Thermococcus gammatolerans EJ3: one gene and its partners. The main gene of each other region encodes a partner of the protein of the gene in region 3 in a complex. Links are inferred from orthologs where the notes say so. Each region holds a gene or a part of one and is shown on either strand. Other genes may lie near its edges.

What was found.
Region 1: TGAM_RS04620 (region 3) and TGAM_RS09760 share a complex: the UniProt entries of both Methanocaldococcus jannaschii proteins name them as parts of the RNA polymerase complex. The link is inferred for Thermococcus gammatolerans EJ3 from one-to-one orthologs.
Region 2: TGAM_RS04620 (region 3) and TGAM_RS05105 share a complex: the UniProt entries of both Methanocaldococcus jannaschii proteins name them as parts of the RNA polymerase complex. The link is inferred for Thermococcus gammatolerans EJ3 from one-to-one orthologs.
Region 4: TGAM_RS04620 (region 3) and TGAM_RS02550 share a complex: the UniProt entries of both Methanocaldococcus jannaschii proteins name them as parts of the RNA polymerase complex. The link is inferred for Thermococcus gammatolerans EJ3 from one-to-one orthologs.
Region 5: TGAM_RS04620 (region 3) and TGAM_RS09955 share a complex: the UniProt entries of both Methanocaldococcus jannaschii proteins name them as parts of the RNA polymerase complex. The link is inferred for Thermococcus gammatolerans EJ3 from one-to-one orthologs.

The regions. Positions count from the first base shown.
Region 1 is NC_012804.1:1,850,631-1,856,104, forward strand. The notes cover bases 1,124-4,099. They hold TGAM_RS09760 (DNA-directed RNA polymerase subunit H), read right to left. Parts: upstream 2,748-4,099; coding sequence 2,499-2,747; downstream 1,124-2,498. Other genes in these bases: TGAM_RS09755 (DNA-directed RNA polymerase subunit B), read right to left, coding at 1,124-2,483; TGAM_RS09770 (DUF835 domain-containing protein), read right to left, coding at 3,072-3,563; mce (methylmalonyl-CoA epimerase), read right to left, coding at 3,733-4,099. Outside these bases: more of TGAM_RS09755, read right to left, coding at 1-1,123; more of mce, read right to left, coding at 4,100-4,134; methylmalonyl Co-A mutase-associated GTPase MeaB, read right to left, coding at 4,139-5,104; TGAM_RS09785 (cobalamin B12-binding domain-containing protein), read right to left, coding at 5,145-5,474. UniProt on the Methanocaldococcus jannaschii protein: DNA-dependent RNA polymerase (RNAP) catalyzes the transcription of DNA into RNA using the four ribonucleoside triphosphates as substrates.
Region 2 is NC_012804.1:951,725-957,188, forward strand. The notes cover bases 976-3,941. They hold TGAM_RS05105 (DNA-directed RNA polymerase subunit L), read right to left. Parts: upstream 2,620-3,941; coding sequence 2,332-2,619; downstream 976-2,331. Other genes in these bases: TGAM_RS05095 (ribonuclease III family protein), read right to left, coding at 976-1,269; TGAM_RS05100 (mannosyltransferase family protein), read right to left, coding at 1,275-2,300; TGAM_RS05110 (DUF2067 family protein), read right to left, coding at 2,609-3,244; TGAM_RS05115 (exosome complex RNA-binding protein Csl4), read right to left, coding at 3,245-3,832; TGAM_RS05120 (DUF432 domain-containing protein), read left to right, coding at 3,921-3,941. Also shown: TGAM_RS05085 (ASCH domain-containing protein), read left to right, coding at 1-320; TGAM_RS05090 (ASCH domain-containing protein), read left to right, coding at 317-886; more of TGAM_RS05095, read right to left, coding at 883-975; more of TGAM_RS05120, read left to right, coding at 3,942-4,562; TGAM_RS05125 (mechanosensitive ion channel family protein), read left to right, coding at 4,565-5,464. UniProt on the Methanocaldococcus jannaschii protein: DNA-dependent RNA polymerase (RNAP) catalyzes the transcription of DNA into RNA using the four ribonucleoside triphosphates as substrates.
Region 3 is NC_012804.1:838,863-844,257, forward strand. The notes cover bases 726-3,622. They hold TGAM_RS04620 (RNA polymerase Rpb4 family protein), read right to left. Parts: upstream 2,410-3,622; coding sequence 2,041-2,409; downstream 726-2,040. Other genes in these bases: rsmA (16S rRNA (adenine(1518)-N(6)/adenine(1519)-N(6))-dimethyltransferase RsmA), read right to left, coding at 726-1,360; TGAM_RS04615 (DUF655 domain-containing protein), read right to left, coding at 1,357-1,977; TGAM_RS04625 (50S ribosomal protein L21e), read right to left, coding at 2,412-2,708; TGAM_RS04630 (CGP-CTERM sorting domain-containing protein), read right to left, coding at 2,892-3,622. Also shown: TGAM_RS04600 (DUF7132 family protein), read right to left, coding at 1-20; glycine cleavage system protein GcvH, read right to left, coding at 91-495; more of rsmA, read right to left, coding at 524-725; more of TGAM_RS04630, read right to left, coding at 3,623-4,412; TGAM_RS04635 (tRNA pseudouridine(54/55) synthase Pus10), read right to left, coding at 4,472-5,395. UniProt on the Methanocaldococcus jannaschii protein: DNA-dependent RNA polymerase (RNAP) catalyzes the transcription of DNA into RNA using the four ribonucleoside triphosphates as substrates. This subunit is less well bound than the others.
Region 4 is NC_012804.1:480,881-486,200, reverse strand. What follows is about bases 1,828-4,649. They hold TGAM_RS02550 (DNA-directed RNA polymerase), read right to left. Parts: upstream 3,608-4,649; coding sequence 3,047-3,607; downstream 1,828-3,046. Other genes in these bases: TGAM_RS02540 (hypothetical protein), read right to left, coding at 4,249-4,649; TGAM_RS02545 (inorganic diphosphatase), read right to left, coding at 3,640-4,173; spt4 (transcription elongation factor subunit Spt4), read right to left, coding at 2,856-3,044; TGAM_RS02560 (GTP-dependent dephospho-CoA kinase), read right to left, coding at 2,312-2,854; TGAM_RS02565 (30S ribosomal protein S24e), read right to left, coding at 2,026-2,322. In the rest of the region: TGAM_RS02585 (DUF835 domain-containing protein), read right to left, coding at 1-468; TGAM_RS02580 (TIGR00703 family protein), read left to right, coding at 563-1,231; TGAM_RS02575 (HemK2/MTQ2 family protein methyltransferase), read right to left, coding at 1,233-1,814; more of TGAM_RS02540, read right to left, coding at 4,650-5,220; TGAM_RS02535 (COG1361 family protein), read right to left, coding at 5,225-5,320. UniProt on the Methanocaldococcus jannaschii protein: DNA-dependent RNA polymerase (RNAP) catalyzes the transcription of DNA into RNA using the four ribonucleoside triphosphates as substrates.
Region 5 is NC_012804.1:1,880,280-1,885,430, forward strand. Bases 811-3,463 are described here. They hold TGAM_RS09955 (DNA-directed RNA polymerase subunit K), read right to left. Parts: upstream 2,398-3,463; coding sequence 2,224-2,397; downstream 811-2,223. Other genes in these bases: rpsB (30S ribosomal protein S2), read right to left, coding at 811-1,176; TGAM_RS09950 (hypothetical protein), read right to left, coding at 1,192-2,217; TGAM_RS09965 (DNA-directed RNA polymerase subunit N), read right to left, coding at 2,523-2,720; TGAM_RS09970 (30S ribosomal protein S9), read right to left, coding at 2,754-3,161; rplM (50S ribosomal protein L13), read right to left, coding at 3,172-3,463. Outside these bases: TGAM_RS09930 (PadR family transcriptional regulator), read left to right, coding at 1-197; TGAM_RS09935 (50S ribosomal protein L40e), read right to left, coding at 227-382; more of rpsB, read right to left, coding at 571-810; more of rplM, read right to left, coding at 3,464-3,600; TGAM_RS09980 (50S ribosomal protein L18e), read right to left, coding at 3,607-3,972; TGAM_RS09990 (DNA-directed RNA polymerase subunit D), read right to left, coding at 4,122-4,904; TGAM_RS09995 (30S ribosomal protein S11), read right to left, coding at 4,934-5,151. UniProt on the Methanocaldococcus jannaschii protein: DNA-dependent RNA polymerase (RNAP) catalyzes the transcription of DNA into RNA using the four ribonucleoside triphosphates as substrates.

The DNA of each region.
Region 1 (5,474 bases), 1.0 Mb from region 3 along the record:
CCGAGGCCGCTCTGCTCCTCAAGGAACCTCGGTGGTGACGTTCTGCCCACGAGAACGTCCTTTCCTTCAACCTTTGACTCCGGGAAGATTATGCCGTCCTCGTCGAGGTTGCGGTAGTACCGATCGCCAAGGTAGCCCTTGATGGTCGGATCTGGCTTTTCAAAGCGATCCATCTGACCGCCCAGGTATCTCTTCTCTTCCGCCTCGTACGTTCTGAAAAAGGTTGATCTCGCGAGACCGCGCTCGATCGATGCCTTGTTTATTACGATGGCATCCTCCATATTGTAACCGCCATAGCTCAGTACGGCGACGACGAAGTTCTGACCGGCAGGCCTCTCCTCGAAACCAACGGCCTTCATGATGCGCGAGTTGACGAGCGGAACCTGCGGGTAGTGCATGAGGTGACCTCTTGTATCAACGCGAATCCTGAAGTTTGCCCAGCCGAGACCGAGGCTCTGCTTGGCCATACCCGCGCCGTAGGTGTTACGCGGGGCCGCGTTGTGCTCCGGGTAGGGAACGAGCGAAGCGGGAATACCGAGTATTGCGGCAGGCATTAACTCAAGGTGTGTGTGCTCCTCCGTGACCTCCCAGGGCCAGGTTGCCACGTAGGCGTTCTCCTCTTCCTCCGCATCGAGGTACTCGATGACGCCCATCCTTATCAGGTCGCTCCAGGTAAGGGTGCCGTTCTTTATAGCCTCAACGTGCTCGCGGGTGAGCTTTGGCCTGCCGTTCTCCACTATGATGAGGGGCCTCCTAACTCTACCGTCGTCGCTGTTGATGTAGATCTCCCTAACGTCCCCCTCCTCGTAGAGGGCAACGTTGATCACGTCGCTTATCTTCCCCGCCCTTCTATCCGACCTTATAGTCTGAACAAGGGCTTTTCCGTCCTCTATGGTTCCGATGAGAACACCGTTGAGGTAAACACGATAAAGTCCGGGTGAAGGTCTTCTCTCTTCAATTGGAACGACGCCGAGTTTGAGGATGTACTCCTTGACCTCCTCCTCCGGGATCCCAGTGGTTATCTGGGACATCAGGGCGAGGTTCTTAACCAGACCACAGTTTGGACCTTCCGGAGTCTCCGTCGGACATATCCTGCCCCAGTGGGTTCCGTGCAGATCTCTCGCCTCAAAGTGAGGCTGCTCCCTGCTGAGCGGGGAGGTAACGCGTCTTAGGTGGGAGAGGGTCGATATGTAGTTGGTCCTGTCGAGGAGCTGACTCACACCGGTTCTTCCGCCGGGCCAAGAACCAGTTGCGAGGGCGTGCTCGATCCTCTCGCTCAGAACGTCCGGCCTAACGGAGTTCCTCACAAAGCGCTGGATGTTCTCGAAGGTGTAGCGCTCGCCCTTTCTCTGGTAGGTCTTGGTCATCTGGTACTGCATATCCTTGACGAGCTGGCCGAAGGCGACGCGGAAGAGATCCTTGAGCAAGTCTCCAGCGAGCTTGAGCCTCTTGTTGGCGTAGTGGTCCTTGTCGTCCTCACCGCGGAGGCCGAGCGAAAGCTCAAGAACCTTGAGGGCCATCATGCCGAGGTAGTAAGCCTTGGCCTTCCTGTTCTCGGGCTCGACGCCCATGTGCGGGAGGAGGTTGTTGTCTATTATGTGCTCGGCCCTCCTGAGTCTGTACTCTTTGGGCTGACCGGGGAGGGAAAGCCTTCCTATGAAGTCGAGAGCCTCTTCCTGGGTTCTTATGTCACTTGCATCCTCAAGGTTGTTGAATAGAACCTGCTGGATCCTCGGATCCTCGCTTATTGCCTCAACGATCTCCTTATCGCTGAGCAGGCCGAGGGCCCTCATCACGTAGACGAACTTAACCGGCTTGGGAACGTTCGGAATTGAAACGTACAGTATACCATCTTTTCTGCTCTCAACTGTTATCAGGGCCCTGTACCCATGTCTGTATGAAAAGACCTTGGCGACGACCTTTTTCTGCCTCTCATCCTTCTCGACCAGAGTTTTGTTCGGGGCCAGATCTTCGATAGAGACGATAACCCTCTCAGAACCGTTGATTATGAAGTATCCTCCCGGATCCTTCGGATCCTCGCCGAGCTCTATGAGTTCCTCGTCGCTGAGGCCGTAGAGCCTGCAGGCCTTGGACTTCAGCATGAGGGGAAGTTCACCGATGCGGACTTCAACTGGTTCCTGCTCTATGCCGTTTACAACGGGTATCAGCTCAAGGAACAGCGGGGCGGAGTAGGTGAGGTTTCTTATGCGGGCGTCCATTGGATACAGGGGTCTTCTCTGCCCCTGGGCCTCCTGAAAGATGGGCTCTCCGAGGCGTATCTTTCCGAACTTGACCTCAAAGTTGGGGATGTCCGGTTTGACACCACCGAACTCATTTATAACTTCCTGGAGGCCGTGCTCAATGAATGCGTTGTAAGAATCGAGGTGCTGCCTGACGAGACCCTTTTCCTTCCAGTAGGATTCCATAACAATCCAGAGATCGTCGGGAGTGACATCAACAACAGTAACTCCTCTCGCGCTCATGATCCCACCTCAGAATCAGTCTTCCACGACCAGCCGGTAGTATAGGTAAACCCCGGCCGTCGGGCTTTTTCTTTTGATCTCTATAACATCCCCAGGCTTCGCGCCAAGCTCAACGACCGCTGGGTCAGATGCCTTAATCTGCGGAAGCTGGGAGAGTCTAATGCGATACCTTCTGAGGAGCTCTTCCTTTTCCTCCTCGCTGATAACCCTGTGCTCGGGAACCAGCTCGTGCATAAACACACTAAATTCTTTTTTCCCCGCCACCGAGAAATGCCCCCTTACAGTTTTTTACAAGAATGACCGCCACACCCATCGCCTTCCGGTTCACCTATATAAGCTTTTCGTGATTAGACTGCGGGGGGAGGTTTATAGGACTTACGAAAAGTTTAAGAAGCCTTCCCTGTCCTATTGCGGCTTTCAAGGAACAGGGATGTTCAGTGGGCCGAGGGGCAGGAACACGTAAACTTTTTAAACGTGCAAAGAATACTAACACCCGCGCGGTGGTAGTCTAGCCTGGTCTAGGACACCGGCCTCCCAAGCCGGTAACCCGGGTTCAAATCCCGGCCACCGCACCACAATTCTTATACCTCAAAAGACACCGAGGGTTCTCCTCAGCAGGGCCACTTCTCGATCATTCAGGGCATCACCCAAAACTAGGTGGAGCCTCGACCCGTTGAGGAGAGTTATATCGTTCACCTTTGCCAGAAACTTTAGCGTTGGAACGAGACCGGATTCCAGTATGAGGTACTCGATCCCATCCAAGATTACATCGGATTTTCTTGTGGACACATCCTTAGTTACGTAAAATTCCAGCTTGTACAGATCCCTCGGACTTACGGCGTTGAGATGCTCAACAGTCGACAGCCAAAGCAGCCTCAACCTGCTGTCGTTTACACCCAGCTTCCGGACAATTAACTGAGGAGGGTCACGACCTATGAGAAGAACCGGTCTGTTAGAGGACAGTTTGTTTACCACAAGAGTCCTTAACTGGGAAGGATGAACAACTACATCACTTCGCCCCCCGTTGTCTAGAGGTTTCCATCTCAAACCTGAGTGTCTTCGGTACAACAGGGGGCCCATTTTGCCATCACTGGCTCACAGTTTGCAACCAAGATATATAAATGTTGCGAAAATGTATAACAAAATGTATGATCAAATGAACACAATCTGACTAAAACAGAAACTAATAGGTAAATTACATAACGGCTAGTTAACAAAAACTAAACAGAAAAGGTAAGGGGGCAGTAAATCACTCCTTCCTCTCACAGAGTTCGAGAAGCACACCAGTTACGGCCTTCGGATGGACGAAGGCTATCTTGGCCCCGCCAGCACCTATCCTCGGCTCCTCATCTATGAGCCTGTAACCCTTCTCCTTCAGCTCCTTGAGGTGCTCCTCGATGTTCGTAACGCCCAAAGCGATGTGATGTATCCCCTCGCCGCGCTTGGCTATGAACTTTGCTATCGGCGAGTCCTCGGCCGTGGGTTCCAAAAGCTCAATCCTGCTCTCGCCGATGTGGATTATCGCGGTTCTAACCTTCTGGTCAGGCACTTCCTCGATTTCCTCAACCTTGAGGCCGAGGCCCTCCCAGACCTTTATGGCCTCCTCCAGGTTCTTAACGGCTATACCAACGTGGTCTATCTTCTTGAACATAGGATCACCTCCAGAGATCCTCCTTAAGCGTCTCCATCACGATTTGAGAGGCCGAATATGGGTCGAGCTTCCTCTCAACAACCTCCTCGATGAGATCTTTTGCTTCTCCCTTCGCGAGCCTCTCCTCGACTTTTCTCGCTATGGTTGAGGCGATAATCGTCTTCACTTCCTCCCTCGCGCGGAAGGCCCTCCTCTCCCTCAACCTTCCGCTCTCCTCCATGTGCTTCCTGTGCCTCTTTATCGCCTCCCAGAGGGGCCTGACGCCCTTGAGGGTAAAAGCTGTTGTCTCGACTATCGGGGGCTCCCAGCCGATTTGTCTCCACTTGTCCCTCTCGAACTCCAGGGCCATCTTGAGCTCAAGGTAGACCATCTCCGTTCCTTCCCTGTCGGCCTTGTTGATGGCGAATATGTCGGCAACCTCCATTAAACCGGCCTTAATGGCCTGAACCTCATCTCCGAGGCCCGGAACGGTTACGAGAACGACGGTATCTGCTGTTTTGACGATGTCAACCTCAATCTGCCCGACCCCAACGGTCTCGACGAATATCAGGTCGTAGCCTGAAGCGTCCAGAACCTTCACGGCGTCGTTGGTGGCCTTCGCCAGACCGCCGAGGGAACCGCGCGTCGCCATGCTCCTGATGAAGACGCCGGGGTCGGTCGAGTGCCTCTGCATCCTCAGCCTGTCGCCGAGCAGTGCACCTCCTGTGAATGGGGAGGTAGGGTCTATCGCTATGACCCCAACCTTATGCCCCTCGTCCCTGGCGAGTTTGATTAGCTTGTCGAGAAGGGTCGACTTTCCGGAGCCGGGGGGGCCAGTTATGCCGACGACGTAAGCTTTGCCAGTGTGGGGGTAAATCCTCCGTATTATCTCTCTGGCTTTTTCCTCGTCGTTCTCAACGAGGGTTATCAGCCTTGCTATGGCCTTCTTATCACCCGATAGGGCCGACTGGATGAGGGACTCGAGCGTCATTTCCATCACTGGAGAAATTATCCAAGGGGAGAATATAAAGTTAAGCCTTGAAGCGCTTGAGGTTCTCGACGGCCCTGTCAACGAACTCTATCACGGTCTTCAGAGGAGTTCCCGGGCCGAAGACCTCGGCGACGCCCATCTTCTTCAGCTCCTCGGCGTCGTCGGGCGGGATTATCCCACCCGCGAAGATTACGATGTCCTCGTTCGGCTTTATGCCCCTCTCCTCGAGGAGCTTGATAATCTTCGGAATCAGAACCATGTGCGCGCCGGAGAGGATGCTTATCCCAAGGACTGCGGCGTCCTCTTGGATGACCGTCTCGACTATCTGCTCGGGGGTCTGCCTGATTCCCGTGTAGATAACCTCGTATCC
Region 2 (5,464 bases), 110 kb from region 3 along the record:
TCGTTCGCGATGAGTACCTCGACTTCATAAAGTCGGGTGAGAAGAGGATAGAGGTTCGCGTCGCCTACCCACAGCTCAGGAGAATCCAGCCGGGGGACAAGCTCATCTTCAACGACTCGATTCCGGCAGTTGTTACAGAAGTCAAGCGCTACGAGACATTTAGGCAGGTTCTGCGCGAGGAACCCATAAAGAAAATCTTTCCCGACGAGCCGAGTTTTGAGAGAGCCGTAAAGCGGTTCCACAACCTCTACCCCAAGTGGAAGGAGAACCGCTACGGCGTGATAGCCATAAAGTTCAAGCTCGTCGGTGAGGAAAGATGAAGCACCTCGAATTCGACGGAAGATACGCGGAGGCGATACTGAAGGGGAAGAAGAGGGCAACCGTCAGGCTGGGCAGAAGGCCCAACCTCAGGGAAGGCGATACCGTTCTAATCCACGCAGGTGGCTACGCCCTCGGAAAGGCCGTAATAGAGAGGGTCGAAAGTAAGACCGTGAAGGAGCTCACCGATGAGGATGCCTTCCTCGACGGCTTTTCCAGCAGGGAGGAGCTGATTGAAGCCCTGAAGGAGCACTACAAGTACGTAAACGACGACTCCAAGGCCCACGTGGTAGTATTTCGCCTTGTGGAGAAGTTTGACAAACCCGTGATGAGCTCCGACTACGCCTACGAGGGCAACCTGCCGGTTGAGATAGCGGAGAAGGCTTTGAAGTACCTCGACCTGCCCGAGGAGGATAGAAAACTGATAGAGCTCTTCCTCAAGACCGGGAGCCTGAGGAAAGCGGCCTACAGACTTGGCGGTCTCAACAAGCGCTACTTGATAAGGGACGCACTTAGAAGGGCCTACGAAGAGCTGAAAAAGAAGGGAATCATGGGGTCGAAGGTTTAAAGGGACAGCCTCTTCCCGATGAGCCTCAGCAGTTCCCCGAGGGCCACACCGAGGGCCTCTTTGCTCCTGTACGGGTGGAGGACGTCCTCGGTGAAGTTTGCTCTGAGCACTTCAACGGCTTCCTCTATCGTGAACGCTCCCTCCAGCCATGCGTACGCTATTATTGCCTCCGCTATGTCACCCTTTCCGTGTTTGTCAGTCCTCGGCGGGACGAGGTGCCTCAGCTTCGCCCGTTCTATCGCGATGGCCAGTGATGAGTTCGGAACCCTTCCCCCCGTTGGCCGGCCCGTAAACTCACTCAGTGCGAGGGAGTAGATGAAGTTGATGAGGGAATCGCCGAGGGTCGAAAGGCCTTTGTCCTTGAAATCACGAACGTACTTCATTTGGATCACCCGAAGAAAGCTTGCATGTGCCAGAGGCCGACATAGTAGGTCGAAATCAGCAGGATAAGAGCTATGATCGAGAATATCACGCGGTTCATCTTCTCTCCAAGCACGGTCCAAGCCGGCACTGCCGGAAGGAGGAGTCTCGGTGTACTTATGGAGGGAACCCCTGTAACGAGATACTGGAGAATCACGAAGGGAGCCGAAAAGAGAAACTCTTTGACCCGCTTCTCCTTTAGCAGGATGAGGAGTCCGGCCGTGTAGGTGAGGAGAAATGCCCATGAATGAACAACCCAGTGTATGCCCCTGAGGTGGAAGTCCCTTATCCTCCAGGGCTGGTTAGTGAACCAGCTGTCCATCATCCATTTTATCTGGGCTACCGGCCCCCTCATCTTTGCATCCCACTGCTTTTCGATGTCAAAATAAACCCAGGGACTGCCACCGACTGAATTGAAAAAGAGCAGGAGGACAAGACCAAAGGCTGAAAACGGGATGAGAAACCTGATCCTCTTCCCATCCAGCAGGAAAGCGAAGATCAGAAGGCCCATTGTATACTTGGCGAGAACAGCAAGCCCGAGGAAAATCCCCGATAACTCCGGTCTCTTCTCCCTGAGATCATAGGCCAAAAGGGCGAGGGAGAGTGCCATTGCCTCGCTGTACGGTGCGGTGGTGAAGAGGACGTAGGCAGGGTTCAGGGCCAGGAAGAGGGCGGGCTTGAGGCCCCATCTCCTGAAGACGATGAGGGGCGGGACTACGCTCAGCAGGTTTACGATAATGAACGCCGCAAGCCACGTTTCTATACCCAATAGGGAAAGAAGCCTTATCGTGGCGGGAAAAAGGGGGCCAAACGCCAGCTCATGTATGTCATAGTAACCTTCATCCGCTATTTTTATGAAATGCTCCCCGTCCCACCTCATACAGAACTTTTCGATCTCAAAGTCAGCACCAGCCAACAGCACGAGCTTGGAGACTACTATTGCCACGATGAGTATGATGAACTTTTTTTGGCTGTCGCTTAACTTTACCCTCATAAAGAGGACAAGAGGAAAACTCTTTAAAAGGTTATCCCTCAATCGCGGATTTCCACGCCTCAAGTACCGCCCTCGCCCGGTCAAAGACCCTCTGAGCGGCCTTTTCAAGTGCCTCCTCCGGGCTCTCCTTTCCGTCGGTCACGATCTTGAAGCGCGGCTTTCTGGCCATGAGAATCGGATGGTCGATTGAGTAGGCCGCGAACTTGACGTGCTTGTCCTCGTGGAGTGTTTCAACCAGAAGGTTCGCGAACGTGTGGTCTTCCCCTTCAAGGTAGAACTCGAAGGTGTTACCTTCCCTCTTGATGACCTCAATCCTCATCAGCATCACCCCTGAGACGCTTTAATACCTCCTCCAGAGCCTGCTCCTTGTTCTTCACGAGTTCGTATTTAAACTTATCCTCTTTCCACTCGGCCAAGCCGAGATCAACGAGAAGCTCCAGAACTTCCTGGGGATCCATATCGAACGCTACCGAGACCGGAAGGACGACTTCCCTGATCTGTCTTGTCGTCTGAAGTGCTATCTCCGACAGCGTGAGACCCAGCCTGCGCACGAGCTCGACAATCTCGTCCCAGGGTAGGGAGGTCACCAGTTCGCCTTTGGCCTCATCCACTTCCGCCCTCTCTCCCAGCAGCTCGAGGGTTTTAAGTATAATCGGGAGGGACACGCTCGTTCCCGCCTCTCGGAATACGTCGTCGGGGGAGTAGTGGTAGAGGCCGCGCCTGTCCGGGTAGAGCTTTGCCCTCACCCTGTTGTGTATGGCCCTGATTTTGGCTATTGCCTCCCGTATCTCCTCCTTTGTGCCCTGGACGTTCACCTTTATGGAGTCGAGCTTGCCGTGGACGTATATGAACGCCGGAAGTGAGAGCCTCTGGAGTTCTTTCATGAACTCCTCCTTCTCCCTGTCGTCGCGCACGTGTATCGTGATGACGCGCTTTGCCCTCATTCAGATCACCATCTTGCGGTAGAGAGTTGAAAGCTTTCTCGTCTCGACGTTGCCGCACTTGGGACATATGAGCTTGTCCCCGCGCCGTATGAGCGGCGTCCTGCAGCGCGAGCAGAAGGCGTAAACCACACCAAGGTCGGGGGCCCGGGTAGTGAGCTGGATCGGGCTCTTCTCGTTTGAGATGACCCTCGCCCGAACTATATCACCAACTTTGAACTCCCTGCTCATATCCTCAACGAAGCCGTTCTTTACCTGGGAAACGTGTATACCCGCGAGCTTGGACGTCGCTATCTCCCTGCTCCCCTTCCCCTCGATTCTAAGGAGCTGGACTATAACTACCTGGGGTTTTACCTCCAAAACCTGAGCTAGGACAGTGTCCCCCACCTCTGGAAGCGGTGGCGTGTCGGTCACCGGTTCAACGCTTATCTCCATTTTCTCCCTGTTTATCTTGACCCTCCCGGCCCGAGTTGCGATGAGGTTTCCGTTCTCCTCTTTAACACCCTCGCCGGGCAGGTACTCCTCGATTACACCCAGATAATCCCCCGGGAGAACAAGCTCTCCTTCTTTGGCCGGTTTTTTAGCCTCCATTCCCCCACCTCCGTTGGAATTCCCCCAAAGATCTTTTAAGTCTTTGCCAGCCCGATAACCTTAAATCGTTCCCTGCCAATTAGAGACCATGTTTGGATCCTACGAGCTGAAAACCCAGTTCATAAAGGTTCCCGGGACAAAGATTCACCTGCTTGAGGAGGGCGAGTTCGTAAGGTACCGCAGGGGTGATGTCACGAGGACGATCAAAAAAAGCTCTGGTGGTAGAATAATCCTTCTCCCCGCCCCCGCCGTCGGTTATGGGGTTGGTCTTCTCATGATCAGGCTTAAGAGCCCACTCGTCGTCCCCCCTGGAGAAAAGGTAGAGGGCTACGTCAGTGCCCCCGTTGAGCTCGACGTTCTTGTGGGGGGGCTCTCAATAGACAGGTTCTCCCTTACCCGGGAAAAGTATGCCCTCTACGGCACGATAGAGGCCGGCGCCATAGCCCGTTACTGGGTCTCGGAGTTTTCAGAAAAAGAACCCGAAAGCGTTTGTGTTGTTAAGCTGAGCGTCGTAAACGCTTCCACAGAGTGGAAGGCCATTGACAAGGTGGTGTTTCCCATAAAAGGCAGCACCATGTACTACAGGGAGGGAAGGGCATACTATCCCCTCATCACGGTCAAACTCGGCAACGGTTTCCCAGAGATAAACAACACCGGTATGGCACCTGAGGACGACCTCGTAAGGGTTGGAAGCGTCAAGACACTCCCCAATTTTATCATGAGGTGGTGACCGTGTTTTCGAACCTCAGCAACGCGACCAACATAACGATAAGCCTCGGTCCGACGAAGATAACGATAGGCCTCTGGTCGGTCTTCGAGGCGGCACTGATACTCCTCTTGGGCTTTGTTGTTGCGAGGCTCCTGAGGCACCACATAGTTGAGCTCTCCTCCAGCGTGAAGCACGTGTGGATAATCAACGAGGACACCGCCAAGACCGTCCACAACATGGTGGTTCTCATAGCTCTCTTCTACGCCCTTAAGGTGCTCGGGTTGCTCGACTACAAGGTTGGCGGGTCCTCTGTCAGCGAGATCCTGAGCGCTCTCGTGGTCTTCTATTCTGTCTACGTTCTGGCCAAGAAGTCCAAGGATTACCTCATCATGCACGCGGCACCCTCCGAGCTTCCAGAGGTTCAGATAAAGGCCAAGATCCTCTACTACACCCTCATAACGATAGCGTTCTTCATAGCCCTCAACATAGCCGGACTCACCGGAAGGCTCACCACGATAATCGCGGCCGCTGGCATAACGGGTATCGTCCTCGGTTTTGCCTCCCAGACGGTCATAGCGAACTTCATCTCCGGTCTCTTTCTTTACTCCGACAAACCCCTTGAGATAGGCCAGGCGATACGGCTTGAGGTAGAGGGCAACGTTGTCGAGGGTGTCGTCGAGGACATAAGGATACTCTCCACCCGGATAAGGCAGTGGGACGGAACCCTCGTGAGGGTTCCAAACGAGAAGCTGTTCAACAGCAACATAATAAACCTCCAGAAGTTCCCGGTCAGGAGGGTGGACATCGTCGTCGGAATCGCGTACAAGGAGGACACCTCGAGGGCAATAGATGTCATCAGGCGGACTCTGGATGAGATGCCGCTCGTACTGGCCGAGCCGGAGCCCTGGATTTACGTTACCGAG
Region 3 (5,395 bases):
CATTCCTTCAGAACCTTCATGGAAACCACCAAAGTTTGTGGGCTCTTTAGATACTTAAGGATTCCGAAAGGAGGAAGAAAAGTTGGAAGCTCAGAGGCTCTCCAGGTACTTCGCGTAGGCCTCAGCGTCCATGAGCTCCTTGAGCTCCTCATCGAGGTTGCTCGGCTTGAGCTTGGCAATCCAGTTCTCGTAGGGGTCCTCGTTGAGGAGCTCGGGGCTGTCTTCAAGGGCCTCGTTAACCTCAATGACCTCTCCGCTGACCGGGGCGTAGACCTCGCTGACAGCTTTGACGCTCTCTATCTCACAGAGGACGTCGCCCTTGTTGACCTCCTTACCGACCTCGGGAAGCTCGACGTAGGCGAGGTCGCCGAGTTCCTTCTGGGCGTAGTCCGTTATACCAACCAGAACGGTTCCGTCGTCAAGAACCTTGGCCCACTCGTGGTCTTTCGTGTAGTAGAGGCCTTCCTTAACCTTGTATTCGCCGACTTCGATCATGAACATCACCGGAAGTTCTTCAATGAATTCAATTTAAACCTTTCTCCGGTTTTTGAGAAAGCAGGCCGTTGTCTCGAAGGTAAACCTCAATGTCAAGGACCTCCTCTGGAGAGAGCTGGAAGACACGCTTTTCCGCGTGGGGGAGCGAGGAGAGGTAGTCCTTGATAGATTTTTTGTCGGTCCCGAGCATATGGGCGGACTTTTTGAGGGCGGATGCAACGGTGCTTCTCCTGTGCTGAAAGAGGGCCTTAACGAGGTTTTCGTTCAGTTCTATCCTCTCCTTCTCCGGTTTGGGCTCGAGAACAACAACCGCGGAATCGACCTTTGGTCTGGGCCAGAACGCACCTCTGCCGATCCTTTCAACGAGCTCGACGTTGGCCTTCGCCTGAACCATCAGAGAGAGGCGGGAGTAGTTTCGGTCGCCCGGTTTCGCAATCATCCTCTCGGCAAACTCCAGCTGATAAATCAGGACGGCCCGCTCGAACTCGTGCTTCAGAAGCTTGAACGTAACGGGTGAGGAAATCTGGTATGGGAGGTTGGAGACCATCTTGTTGAATTCGGGCCACTCGACTTTGACGGCGTCGCCCTTGATGAGTTCCACATTCGGCCAGGAGTACTCCCTCTGGAGGATTTCGATCATTCTGCTGTCGGCTTCTATCGCGTACACCTTTCCGGCCTTTTTGGAGAGCTCGTCCGTTAGAACACCCAGACCGGGCCCTATTTCGAGAACTGTATCTTTTTCGCTAAGTTCCGCCCGTTTAACGTTTCTTTCAATGATATCGGGCACTATCAGAAAGTTTTGGCCGAGGGTTCTGTTCGGGCGAAGGTTGTATTTATAAATAATGGAGAAGAGACGATCCCTCATTCTCTGAAGAGCCTCCTTGATCCCACGAAGAGCCTGTACCTGTCCTTCCCCTGGAGTTCGTCAATCACTCTCTTGGCGATCATCTCGCAGGGGTCGTGAAGGCCCTTAACCCTCGATTTGAGGTCCTCAAAGCTCTTGAACGGTTCTTTTCTTCTCTCTTCGAGGATCTCCCACATCAGCTTTTTTCCTATGCCTGGCAGTAGTTCAAGGCTGTGGAGTCTGTTGGTTATTGGGGGGGCGATGTTGAAGAACTTTACAAATCTGTTCTCATTGTTTTTGACGATCTCCTTAACGACGTACGGAAGCTCGGCCTTGGCCGTCGCGGTCAGATCGTCGTAGCTTATCTTCCTGTTTATCATGAGAACCTTGTCGCGGTTTCCTTTGCCTATGAAGACCCTCTCATAGAGCATTAAATCTACCTTGGGGGTAACCTCCAGGAGCGTGAAAGCTTTCTCCCCTATAACCTGTGCAACGGGCTTGCCTGTTCGCCTGCCTGTCTTCAGATCAGTGTAGCCCTCGGGAAGGTAATCGAGCACGTATGCGTACTCCTCATACTCCTTGTTGTGCCTCTTTTTCTGGAGGCTTTCCCTATAGGGATGACGTCTTGTGTAGTCCATCTTCTCTCCCCCAGAAATTTACTCTCCAGAAGTTTTTATACTTTGTGAAGAAAAATAGAAGAGTTACTCGAGGGGTCTGTACTCGTCTATCAGGTTGATAATCTCCTCGGCCTCTTCCTTGGTGGGCATGTGCTCCTCCTTGGCGAAGATAACCCTGATGTCAAAGTAGTCCTCTGGGAGGAGGTCGACAAGCTTGGCCGCGATTCTCTCGTCGATCCAGTCGAAGAGGTTCATCAGCTTCTCCTTGAGCTCCCTAGCCTGCTCTGGCTTCAGTTTGGCAAAGCGTTCCGCGTGTTCAAGGCTGATCCTGGCCTCGTAGAACATGGGCTCCTCGGGATTCTCCTCCATCCCCTCTGCTCTGCGCTTTTCGAGGAGTTCTTTGGCTTCTGCCAGCGTGACGTAGTGTTCCTCCAGCTTTTTTCTCCCGATCATGCTCATCCCTTCTGGGGCCTGAGGTGGACCGGGTGTATGAAGAATGTCTTAACCTTGCCGCCGTCCTTTATCTCGACGATGTAGGCGTCGCCGCGCTTGCCGACGACGGTCCCGGTCCTTCCGTGGAACCTCGGGTCGGGCATTCCCCTGTGGTAACTCGGCTCTATGACAATGTGGACCTTCTGCCCGACCTCAAACTCCTGGAGGAACCTCGTGAGAGGGGGAAGGCCCCTTCTCCGCGGGTGCTTGCTGAGCTTTCCGCGGGTCTTCCTCCTGAAGCTGTGCGCCTTCTTAACCATTCCAACCACCTCTTAACGACTTCAATATACAGGTATCATCCAGCGGGACAACTTAGAGATCCAATTTTTCAGAGGGGGAAACCTTTTCGCTCCGTTTAGACTTAGGACTAACCCCCTGGGAATCACTAAAACCTACAGAGGCCCCTTTATAAATCTTTCAGTTGGAGAAAAAGAAAAGAGAACTCATCTGCGCTTCCAAAGTGCGACGAGAAGCAGAAGGAGAATGCTGATCCCAGGCCCGCAGATGCTTTTCTCGGAGGAATCCTTCACTGAGATAACCCTAACCGGTATTCCATTCGCCCTCTTGACGGTTACCTGACCCTCAACAACTTTTATGATAAGCTTCTTCTTTGTAGTAGGAGATCCAGGTATTAATTTGACATCAGTAGGTGTTGTCTTGACTTGGAAGCTGTAGGCCTCAATGGCCGGGCCTTTGGGTTTCGCTTTTAGGTTGGACACTATGGCAAAGCTCCGGAACTGTAGCATGGGCCCGGAAGAAATCGTTTCCCTCCAGAGTGCTATGAATGAATCCCCGTTTGCGCTTATCCCCTCCGGCTCTCCAAAGTTCCCAAGGAGTATCGTATCCTCCTCTTTTCCTTCTGTGACCACAGTAAAGCTATCTACAACTGTTCCCATCCTATCAGTTTTGATGAGTGCATAGGTTGTATTGAGACCATCACTGCAAGTCAGCCTGAATGCCTTGACAATCGCTGGCTGGAAAATGAGATGCCCCTCTGAAACGGTCAACACGGGTGCGGGCTCGGTTGAAGAGGTCTCTGAGCTCAAGAGGGTGACGTTTCCGCTTTTTTCAGTGCAGGTTTTCTCAGGACTCAGGGTGTACAGCCTGGCCCATGCGGTTGAGTTTCCAGTTATTGCCCCGAGGACGGTTCCGTTGGAGGAGCCCCCGAGGAAATAAACGGTATCGCCCACTGAAAGAGCCGACTTTATGAAGAACCCTTCAAGAGGGCTTATGATTTTCCATGTTCCGAGGGGATTTCCGTTTTTATCGAGAATCACGTAGTACCAGGTTTCCTCATCGTGCAGTATCAGATAGTATCCATCCTTAACCTTTCCAATCGCCGTGCTGTAAAGTTCCCTTGGACCATGAGGTATTTGGTACGCCCCTGCCCAGAGGGGGTTTCCGCTTCCGTCAAGTGCCAGTACAACCGGAGCCGTGACTCTCCCATCCCCTCCGAAGCTATCAACGTGAGTCGCAATGAGTATCTCATCCTCCATCTGCACAACATTATCAATGAACATTATCCAGCCGGGGCTTACATTGAGCAGGTAGTCCTTGGACCACCGGAGCCTTCCATCCCCCTCGAGTTTAATCACCCAGATGTCCGTGTGGTTTCCCGCGTCGCTCTGCCCGACGAGCAGGATTGAGCCGTTGGCGGTTGCCCGGAGCACTCTTGGTGAGGGTCGGAACGGAAAGCCTTTCACGTATTCACCCCACTTAAGCGAGCCGTTCGGGTAAAAATCACCAATCCAAGCCCCGGGAACCACAGGTGTTCCACTGGCGGTCATGTTGAAGGGAACAACGACAATGAAGCCTCCAGCTCCATCGCTTCCGACACCAGCTATAACCTCCGGATACGTTACAGTCCCTCTTGGCGGAGCAACTATAACAGCAGAACCGCTGACGAGAGCGGTCGTGAGCAATGCCACAAACACTGCCGGGAGGAACTTCCAATTCCGAAGCATTTTTACCACCAAGTCAACTCCGCAAAGAAAATATATAAAGATTTCCCAGAGGAATGACCCTACTCGTCAAGTATGTTTAGCACGTCGAGCCTCTCGCACCACGCCTTCTTCCCGAGCAACTCGCTAACGCTCGGCCTCGTCCTTCCCTTATCGCCGGAAACAAGTTCCTTGATGTAGAGCCCGCCGTCGGTGACGAGGCGAAGCTCAAAGTGCTTTTCGTCAACCCACCTCGCCTCGGCCTCGTGGACCCTTTTCACCCTCACTTTGTCGGCCCTCGCCTTCCTGACGCGCCAGGGCGTTCTCTGGTGTATCTCAAGGCCACTTAGCCTCCTCGCCACTTCCTCAGCCTCCTCAGGGGTTACCCCCTCCTCAACGAGAACGAGCGCGAGGTATTCCTTTCGGTGATTCTTCGTGAGAACTTCCTCGGCCTCCTTCGCCGAGACGAAGCGCAGATCGAGAACCTCCACCTTCCCGCTCGCATTTATCTCTTCCGCTACCTTTCCAAGGTCAACCCTTCTCCTCTTCGGTCTCTTAATTTCGACGATGAAGGGCCTCCCGTTGCCGAGCATTCTTACGTCCACGTCCTCCCTTCCGGCACCCTTGAAGACGCACTTGCCTTCAAATGCCTTTGAAAACGCCCTGCAGATTATAGAGGCTACGCTGTCCTTGAAGTCCGGCAAAGGGGTCTGGGGAATCCCCCTGATCAGCTTTCTGTAGCGCCCGTAAACGTAAACCGGGTTGATTTGAATTTCAACCTTGCCCGAAAACGGCTCTACTATGAAAACCACATCGGGGTTCTTCGAGGTTTCCTTCCCGGTTGCTTTTCCAAAGGCCTTGCCGAGCTCGCGGTTAAATTCTCTGTTTATCGGCTCGGCGGTCTCGATATCAAACGCCTCCCAGATTGCTTTCTCTTTCTCCTTGATTTCCTCCGGAAAGCGGGAACCCACGAGGAAAGTTTCAAATTCAATCCCTTCGCTCGCCTT
Region 4 (5,320 bases), 360 kb from region 3 along the record:
CAACCATATGCGCCTGTCAAAATCACACACGGTGGGATTTTTGGATCTTCCTATGTAGATCTTGGTCTTGAACATCCCGCAGAGGGGGGTTAACTTGGGGAGCTCCTCAGGGGTAACACTAAAGCCGCCAATGAGGGGACCCCGTTCACCATACTCCTCCCTCTCTTTGGAGCCACTGAGAACCCGAGAGGAAAGGCGGAGGTAATGGATGACAGACACCATCAGGAGGACGTAAGAAACAAGGAAAAGGGCCGCTTCGAGCCACCAGAGAACCTTTCCTGTCACGGCGTCGATTATAACGACAATGCTAGCGGCTACTGCGAGGAGTCCTGAAAGAATAACGTTCATGGAGAACTTCCTTGAGAGGGGCGCCACGATACTTCGGGAGTAAAGGTAAGCCAAGATAAGTAGGACAGAGTACACCATCAGGGAAACCAGACCAGCGATCAGCACCGCCACCTTAACCACGAAAGCACCTCACTATCCTTGTACACCTATCCCTTAAGACATTTTGGGGAAAAGCTTAAATAGGGTCAGTTTTTAATAACAAAAGGTGATCAAAATGCTCGAGGGCTACTACATAGTCGAAAACACCGGAGTCGTTCCGGCCGAGAGGAGGTTCAAGTTTAAGGATCTGAAGGCGTGGGGTTATGACCTGCACCTAGGAACGATAGACGGTAAGGAGGCCTACTTCGTCTCAAGAACGGGAACTCACGAGGAAGGAGAAACCTACACGCAGGACGGAAGGGAGTACCACATCACCGAGACGCAGAGGGAGATACCGAAGAACGCAAGACTTTTGGCGAGGATCGTAATCGAGCGCGGCCAGCCCTACCTCGAGTTCTGGCTTGAGGCTGAGGAAGCAAACTACCCGCTCGCCAAGGAGGACCCGAGGCTAATCCTTCACCGCTTCTGGACGGCCAAGAAGTTCAACCAGCTCGAAAAGCACGTCGGAAGCGTGGGCCTAACAACTGACTTCTTCAAGGACAGGGTCTTCGTGAAGAGCCTTCCGCTTCCCTTCGAGGAGTACCCGCCAAAGGTTAGGAGGGTTCTGAGAGAAGTCAGGGACGTGCACAGGGATTTGACGGGCTTCGGAAGGTTCGTCTTCCAGTACTACGGAGAGGAAGACAAGACCCACAACTACCGCCTTTGGTGGCTCCTGCCGACGATACACCTCTTCGACATCGAGGTCTCAAACGAGGTGGACAAGATTTTGGCGATGCTCGATTGAGCTATCCTTTCTTTTCTGCGAGGATAACGACGATGTCCTCAAAGAAGAGGTGCCTCCTGGCTATAACCTCACCCCTAAGGCCGGCTTTCTCAAACTCCCTCATTGTCTCTTCAACCCCTGTTATCGAGCTCTGTACGAGGTAAACCCGGCCGTTCTCGTTCAGGTGGTCAGGCACTTCAGCTATAAAGCGGTCTATTACCTCCCTCCCGGTTTTACCCCCAACGAGGGCCAGATCTATAGCTTTCTCGGGCTCGCCTGGAAGATAGGGGGCGTTGAAAGTTATCACATCGAACCTGCCCGAGACGTTCTCAAATAAGTCGCTCAGGCGAAACTCGACGTTGCTTATACCGTTCAGTCGAGCGTTCCTTCGAGCGAGTTCGACTGCCTTGGGATTCACGTCAACGCCCAAGACGTACTTTGCTTTTCTCGCCATCAGGAGAGCTATCAGTCCCGTTCCGGTTCCAACGTCGAGGGCAATCTCCCCCGGTCTGACCTCGAGGGTCTCGGCGAGGAGGAAAGTGTCTTCCGCCGGCTCATAGACGTCCGAATGGAGCTCCAGCTTGATTCCATAATAAATGGGCATCGTCACCGCCGGGGAGAAAGAAAAGGAGAATCACTTCTTCCACTCGGTGTAGCCGCACCTTCCGCAGGACCAGCGATCCTTGTGGTTGGCCATAAAGACACCGGGGCCGCAGCGCGGGCAGAACTTGTTCTTCCTGACGACCTTTCCTCCCTTAACCTCGTAGAGCTTCCACTTTTGGCTGGTCTTTTTCTTCTTGGCCATTCACACCACCTCACTCTTCCTCCTTCTGGATGAGGCCATCGCGGAGGAGGATGTACTCGGGCTCAATGTAGAGCATCCTCTCCCTCGTCTCGTAGGCCTTGGCGTAGCCCTTGGAAACGTGGCTTCCGAAGTAGCTCCTTATGTACTGGAGGACCATAGTGTTTGGGTCTAGGTCGAGCATTGCGGCGAGCTTGCCCTTCACCGCTTCCCTGCTCGGGGTAGGCTCGCCCTCGTGGATAATGTCGAAGTATATCTCCTTTCTTCCCAGGAGCTTGTTTTCCCTTATCTCGGTCACCTTAATCTCCATCACGAACCACCTCCATCTTGGCTAAGATACTCGCACACCTGCGCTTGCATTCGGGTGTTACCTTTATAAGCACTACCCCCTCGTCGGGCTGGCCATAGAGGACGACCGAGCCGAGGGGAGCGTATAGCACGGCAGGGATCGCCGCGAGGTCTTCCTCACCGTTAACCTTAATATGAACACTCCTTCCCCTGCCGGCGATCTCGACTCCCTTTCTGACGGCGTTTAATAAAGCTTTCGTTATCGTGCCCGGGGGATTTCTAACGGTTAAAAAGACCGCCTCCGAGCCAACTGAGGGGTTGTAGTCCCTTCTCTTTGTTCTGTGATCGTATATCGCCACCGACGGGTGCATCCCTAACCTGATTACGTTTTCAGTCACAACATCGCCAACGGTGATCAGAAAAGGCACCTTCCTAAGGAGAGGAAGAATTCTGAGGTAGGGTTCCGGAATCTCACCCCTAACCAGTTCTCCCAAAGGCTCCTTGAGTTTATCCCGTAAGCTGGGGGGTAGATAAAAGTAGAAGTCACCGCACATGTCATCTCACGCGAATGGCGTATTTTCCGGGCACTTTTACACCGAGCTTTTTGGCGATCCTGCTCTTCTCTGGGTCTATGATTATGACGAGGTCAAACCACTCATCGCTGAGATCCCGGCTTCCACAGACGGGACAGCGGTCCTCGGTCGTTATGTAATGGCAGTGCCTGCAGGCCCTCTCCTTGACCATGCTCATGCCTCCTTGGATTTCCTCTTCTCCTTCTCAATCCACTCGAACTTTCCGAGGCCAGGCTGACGCATTGTGAGGCCTATCTTGTTTTCCCTGATAACGCGGCTCTTAACGCTTATCGCTATCACCCTTGCCCTGACCTCGTCACCGAGCTTGAGGATCCTCTTGGTTTCCTTGCCGAGGAACTGCTTGTTCTTTTCATCGAACACGACGTAGTCGTCCATAAGCTGACTGATGTGGACGAGGCCGTCCATTGGTCCGATCCTGACAAAGGCTCCGTACGGGGCCACGTCAATTACCTCTCCCTCGACGACCTCGTGCATGAACGGTTGCCACACGAGAACGTTGAAGACGACTTCGTGGTACGTCGCCCCGTCCCCCGGAACAATGACTCCCTCGCTCACTTCCTCGACGTCAAGAACGGCTAATACAACGCCCTCGTCCCTGTCGTAGATGCCCTCATATGTCCCGCGGAGGACGAGTTTTGCCGCTTCCTTTGGATCCATTGTGAACATCCTGGGCGGGATCCTGACGACGTCCTTAACCTTCAGCAACTTGTACATGGCCGAACCTCCAAAAAAGTTGGAAGGAGAACTCACTCCTTTCCGAACTTCTCCTTGTAGAGCTCTATGGCACGGAGGATTTCCCTCTTGGCCTCCTCGGCGTTGCCCCAGCCCTCAACAACGGTTGTCTTCCCCTGGAGCTCCTTGTAGCGCTGGAAGAAGTGGGCAATCTCGTCGAGGAAGGCCTTGGGAACGTCGTCGATATCCTTCCAGTCCTTGAAGTACGGATCCTCGACCGGAACGGCTAAGACCTTCCAGTCTTTATCTCCAGAGTCCTCCATCTTCATAATGCCTATCGGCCTAGCCTCGATGATGGTGAGCGGGTAAACTGGCTCGCGCATTATGACCATTATGTCGAACGGGTCTCCGTCGTCGTACCAAGTCTGGGGAATTATTCCGTAGTCCACCGGGTAGAAGAACGGGCTGTAAAGGACGCGGTCAAGCTTAAGCAGGCCGGTCTTCTTGTCGAGCTCGTACTTGTTCCTGCTACCCTTCGGAATCTCTATGAGTGCGTAGACTACCTCCGGAACGTTCGGTCCGGGCTCAAGCTCGTGGAACGGGTTCATCTCTAACCACCTCTAACCCTTTTAGAACTCCTAAGGTGGCTTTCCGCTTGCCCTTTTAAAGTTGTTGGTACCGGGCTAAGAAGCCCAGTACTCATAAACGGTGTCGCCATCTGCTATCGCGTAGACGTCGATATTGCCGTCACGGTAATGAATTATCGGCCTGTCCACCAGCTCAAAGGTACGTTCCAGATCCTCGGCGGACTTCAGTTTAACGCGCTTCCCCCCGGGTGGAGTTCCTTCAACCGTGTATTTTTTAAGCGATTTAAGAGCCTTTGGCTCCGTCTTCTTCTCCCTCCTGGAGTAGATTAGCCCAATTGGAGGTACGGCAAAGAGGATGGCCATCGCCGGGAAGAGAGTTCTGGCTGTGGAAACCCTAACATCGGAACCAGCGAAGGAGAGTGAGTTCGTGGTCGTGCTCACACTCCTGGTGACCTTTTTGTAATCTTTTTCAGTTCCTGTTAGGTAGAGCATGCTCGCCGAGTCTTTGCTCAACCCAATCCGCTGGCTGAAGGAATCCCTGCCCTCAGGCTTAACCTCAACCGTGACGTAAACCTCCTGCTCCGCCCGGTAGAGCCCTGTTCCTTCCCTGACCCTCTTGAGTTTCTCGCTCAAAAGGCTCATGTTGAATGTCAAGGGTAAAGTGAAAGATCCTTCAAAGGATCCACTCCCAAGCGGGATCTCCTCGCGGTATATGTAAACCTTCTTTTTTCCGCTGGAGACGTAGTAGTCGAGGTGCATCGTGGCCGTGTATGTTCCGGGGGATGATGGGTTAGTCCGGAAGGTGTAGTTCCCCCCTATCAACATCGTGATCTTGGAGGGGTAGTAATCATGCGTACTGCCGCTTTTGTAGATGCTACTGTTGGAAAACACCCCAAAGTGTACGAAACTACCCTCTTCAGTGTATAAGGTGGAATATTTGGCGCTCGTAGATATTGGTGCCTTTGAATAGGCGGCGCTTGAATAGGCCCCAAAAAGAACTGCGAGGACTATCGAAACGGAGACCCCCGCAAGGAGCAGATATCTTTTATCGAACTTAACATCCTTCATTCTCTCAACCTCCTGTAACGGTAACGCTTATTTTATTTGAGCGGAGACAGGTTCCGCAGAGGTGGGCTCCTCGGTTTAAGGTGAAGTTGGCTACGCATCC
Region 5 (5,151 bases), 1.0 Mb from region 3 along the record:
CCGTGAGTTCGTACGTTGTTCTGTACAAACTCGAAAAGGATGGCTACGTAAAGGCGAAATGGCAGGAAGGATTGAGTGGCAAACCCTCAAGGAAATATTACGAGCTAACACCCCAGGGTGAAAAGCTTCTCGAAGAGGGATTGGCTTTCCTTGAAGAGACCCTCTCAAAGCTCAAGGGAAACCCAAAGAAAGGGTAAACCGGGACAAAAAACTTTAAAACGGAGCGTCAGCGTCCGCCACCGCGTGGCTCCCTTGCTTTCGGCCTAAGACCCTTGTATCCGCACTTTCTGCACTTCTTGGCGCCCCAAGGGTTGGTGGCGCCGCAACGCATACAGATAAGCTTCCTAAAGATTCTTGCCTCAGCCTCTGGGAATCTCGCCATCTCGACCACCTCAATGATCCTGAACCGAACTTTTCATCCAGCACGGAATTTTTAAACCTTTGGTGCGGGGGACGGGATTTGAACCCGCGAAGCCCTACGGCACCGGATCTTAAGTCCGGCCCCTTTGGCCAGGCTCGGGCACCCCCGCGCGAGGGGGAATAAAGGGAGGAGGGTTAAAAACCTTCCCCTCAGGTTCTGATAATCCTCATCTCGAAGTCCTCAACGGGAACCTTGAAGTCCTCCCTGCTCTCTATTTCCTTCCGGTTGTAGAGTATCTCCCTGGCAAGGATCCAGTAGATAAGCGCGAGAGCTTTTCTGCCCTTGTTGTTCGTCGGAATTGCAAGATCCACGTAGCTGAGGAAATTCTCGGTATCAACCAGGGCAACTATTGGTATGCCAACTTCAATTGCTTCCTTCATTGCCTGGTGGTCAGCCCTTGGATCCGTGACTATTATAACGTCCGGCTCAAAGAAGTTCTTGACCTGAGGGTTGGTCATGGTTCCCGGAAGGAAGCGGCCTGGAATAGTCCTGGCTCCGGTAACCTCACCAAACTTCTTGACGGGTTTTTGCCCGTAGAGCCTGACGCTGACCGCGAGAATGCTCTCAGGGTCGAACTTAGCCAGGAACTTGCCCGCTATCCTGAGTCTCTCGTCAGTCTTCCTGACGTCGAGGACGTAGAGGCCGTCCTGCCTAACGCGGTAGATGAACTTCTTCATGTCCTGGGTCTTCTGCTGGGTTCCTATGTGGACACCAGCCGCGAGGTATTGATCAAGTGGGACGAGATATTCCTCCATCCTTCACACCTCCGGTTATTCCTCAAACGTTATCAACCTACCCCTTTCGCCGAGATCTTCGGCAATACGGTTGAGTTCGTTCATCTTGGCCACCGAGTCCTTCCCCAGGATCATGGCGGGGCACTTCAGACCCACTGCTAGATGGGGAAGGGCCTCGTCGGCCGATTCATATCTGGCCTCCGCCAGAATGGGAGTTATGCGCTCTGATTTAACATCGTTCACAAGGTTGTAGAGGTCTGTGAGAGTGCCGAGGTTTATAGGCTTTATGGAGAGGGCGTTGTAATAACGTCTATCTATGATTCCCCTCTCGCGGAACAAGTGCTCGCCATCGATGAACACCCCATGTGTCCCGGCTATGAGCTCAAGGAACAGCTCTTCACTTCCAACGGGCTTAACGTAGGCAATGTTGTTATCCTCAACGAGGTTCAATAGCTCTTCAGTCTCGATCTCAGATTTCAGAGCTATGCCCAGAGAGACCTCAAGACCCAGCTCCTTCCCTGCCTCCTCAGTTGCCTCCGATAGCGCTCTTAGGGATATCGCCTCCGTTGTACCAAGAACCTTGTTCACGGCATCCACAACATCGGTGATCTCCATAATGTCGCGAACAAGCACGTAGTACTCAAACAGCTCATCCTCCGCAAACTCGAGGATCGGAACGGGGAGTTCCGTTGTAAAGGTTCCTCCAATATAACTGTAGAGGGGAAGCCTCTTAACGCTCGCGGCCGCTTTGGCAACGGCAATTGAAACGGCCAGGGCAGTGTTGGCCCCGATGTGACTGAAATCATCAGTCCCGTCAATTTCCCACAGGTAACTGTCTATGAGCTCCTGCTCACTGGCATCGAAGCCTATAAGCTCGGGCCCTATTATCTCGTCGACTTCACTCACGGCTCTATGTGCTTCGGCTATGTAAAGGTGGGGATCCTCATCGATGGGGGCGGCGAATCGACCAAAGCCCGAACTGGTTATGACGTCCACCTCAACCGAATACTTGCCGCCCCTGAGTACGGCCACCCTGCCGATAACGTTCTCTATGATGGTCATTTTTCATCAGCTCGGCCTGATTACTGTGATCGGGATTATTCCTTTCTCGAACTCGATTATCGCGGCCTGAAGTGGAGTTGAGCCTTCCGGCACGTCCACTAGGACCGGAGCACCGAGCGCAATCTGGAGAGCTCTCGCCCCGATGATACGGGCCTTTTCAAAGCGGGTGTACCTAAACATTGCCCTCCCTCCAAGCATCCTCTGCAAATTTTGGTGGGGCCGCCGGGATTTGAACCCGGGTCTCCGGCACCCCAAGCCGGGAGGATAGACCAAGCTACCCCACGGCCCCCCAAGAATTGCGGTTTTTAGTAGACTTTATAAACCATTACCTGGTCGATGAGCTCCACGTGGCTGAGGAGAGTTCTCCTGCAGCAGTACCTCTCAACGCCGAGGTCATCGAGGACCTTGCCAGGGTCTTCCCCGGCCTCAACTCTCTTCCTGAACTCGTAGTACTTGTCCGCCAGCACTTTTCCGCAGGTGAAGCACCTGACGGGGACTATCATTTTCTCACACCTCAAATTGTTAAAGGAAAGCCATCAGCGGTAGGACTTCTGCCTCTTAGCCCTCGGACCCTTGGTCGAGCGGTTGGGCTTGTGGGGCTCGGTCCTCCTGCTGTCGCCAACGAGCATAGTCCTGTCGTACTTCATAAACTTTTCCTTCAGGTTCATGTCGTTGGTCCACTCAACGAGAGCCCTGGCGATGGCAACGCGCGCGGCCTCGGCCTGACCCATGAAGCCTCCGCCCTCGACCTTGACGTCGATGTCAACCTTGCTGACTATCTCCTCTCCAGCGAGGATGAGCGGTTCCATGATGGTGAAGCGCGCTATCTCGGGCTCGATTATCTCGACGGGCTTGTGGTTGATCCTAACGCGACCCTTCCCTTCCCTAATGGTGGCCCTCGCAATGGCCGTCTTTCTCTTACCAGCAGTCTGGATAACCCTCATCTTTCTCACCTCAGAACTTTCCACCGAGGAACTTGGCAACTTCACCAACGGTGACGTACTTCGGCGTGGCAAGCCTCGACATGTGGGCCTCGCTTATGGTCTCGAGCTCCTTGCCCTCGAACTCCTTGGGAACGCCGACGTAGACCTTGAGCCTCTTGAAGGCCTTCCTTCCGCGGTCAGTCTTCCAGGGGAGCATGCCCCTGACGGTTCTCCTGACTATCTCGTCGCTCCTCTTCGGGTAGAAGGGACCCCTCCTCGGGTTGGTCCTGGTTCTGAGCTCGGTCCTCTGCTTGTACTTGGCGAAGATGTCCTCGCGGTTTCCGGTGATTATGGCCTTCTCGGCGTTGACGATAACGACCTCTTCGCCCTCGAGGAGCATCTTGGCAACCTTCGAGGCGAGCCTTCCGAGTATGAGTCCTTCAGCGTTAATAATCCTCATGGCCCATCACTCCATTATGATTACTCCACTACCCTTCGGATTTCTCTCCATAAGCTCCTCAATGGTGATGGCCTCGCCACCGGCCTCGAGGATTTTCCTCTTAGCGGTCTCGCTGAACTTCCAAGCGGCAACGGTGACCCTGTGCTCAAGCTTTCCTGCACCGAGGACGCTTCCCGGAACGATGACCACGTCGCCCTCTTTGGTATAGCGGTTTATCTTGCTAACGTTCACTTCAGCCCTCTGCCTCCTCGGCCTTTCAAGGCGCCAGGCGATGTCCTTCCATATCCTAACTCCCTCTTCATTCGACTTCTTTCTGAGGTACCGGATTAGCCTCCTCAGGTTGATATCGGTCGGACCAGTTCTCTTGACCATGAACATACCTCCTCAACGCTCTCGCAGGGAAACCGACAGCGGACGGGGTGAGCGTGAAACTGATGCGGGGGCGGGGATTTGAACCCCGGAACCCCTGCGGGAGTGGATCTTGAGTCCACCGCCTTTGACCAGGCTCGGCAACCCCCGCGTCAGTCGGCTAATTTATGGAGTTCGTTTATAAATCTATCGCTCTTCCTCATGAGTATCTTGAGCGCTATGCTCACGATTTCCTCAACGGGGAGCTCTCCGTTCGTTTCCACGGTAAAGACGAACGCCCCGGGTATTATCTCTTCACGGATCTTGTCGCCCTCGTAGGCCTCGAACTTCCTCGGGAGGTAGAAGGCCTTGATGGTCTTTATGATTATCTCGTCTTTTTTTTCCTCAACGGGTAATCCGCGCCTCTCGGCGAGTTCCTTAAGCTCCTCCCAGTCGGGGACTTCTTTGCTTACATGTATCTCGGTAAGGTACTTGTAATACACGAAACCCGGCTGCCACTTGGCGTGATCCTTGCCGCGACCGAGCTTGGCGTAAGCGTTAAAGGTAAGCTTCTGCCCCTCGGCGAGCTTGACTATTGGAATGTTCGGGTTGGCAGGTTTGACCCCTTCATCATCGCTTTTAAGATCACCGGAGTAGACCATACCGGGCCCTTCCGCCTGAAGGGATAGGGTAACGGTGTAGTCGTCGAGTTCAAGTGCGTCGAGCGAGAACCTCTCAACAGGGGTTGTGAGAGGAATCATGGCCAATCTGTGGGCGATTATCTCGTCGAATAAAGCGGAGTCGTTTTCAAAGAACTCAACCTCATCGACGGCGAAGGTGGGAACCTCCGCGAGAATCGTTCTCCTCAGAGCGTTGGCGAAGGGAACGTCAACTCCCCTTAGGATGAACTTGATGGCATCCTCACGCCTTTCAAAAATTTCAAACTTCGGCTCCATTGGCATCACCAAAAAAGAAGTTGTAAAGGTCAGACGCGCCTTCCGCGCCTTCCGCCCTTGGGCCTGGTTCCGTCGTGCGGTATTGGAGTGACGTCCTCCACCCTGCCTATCCTAAGGCCCGCCCTGGCGAGGGCCCTGATGGCCGCCTGTGCACCCGGTCCCGGGCTCTTGCTCTTGCTTCCCCCAGGGGCACGAACCTTTATGTGAACGCCGACGAAGCCCTTCTCCATAGCTTCCTCGGCAGCCC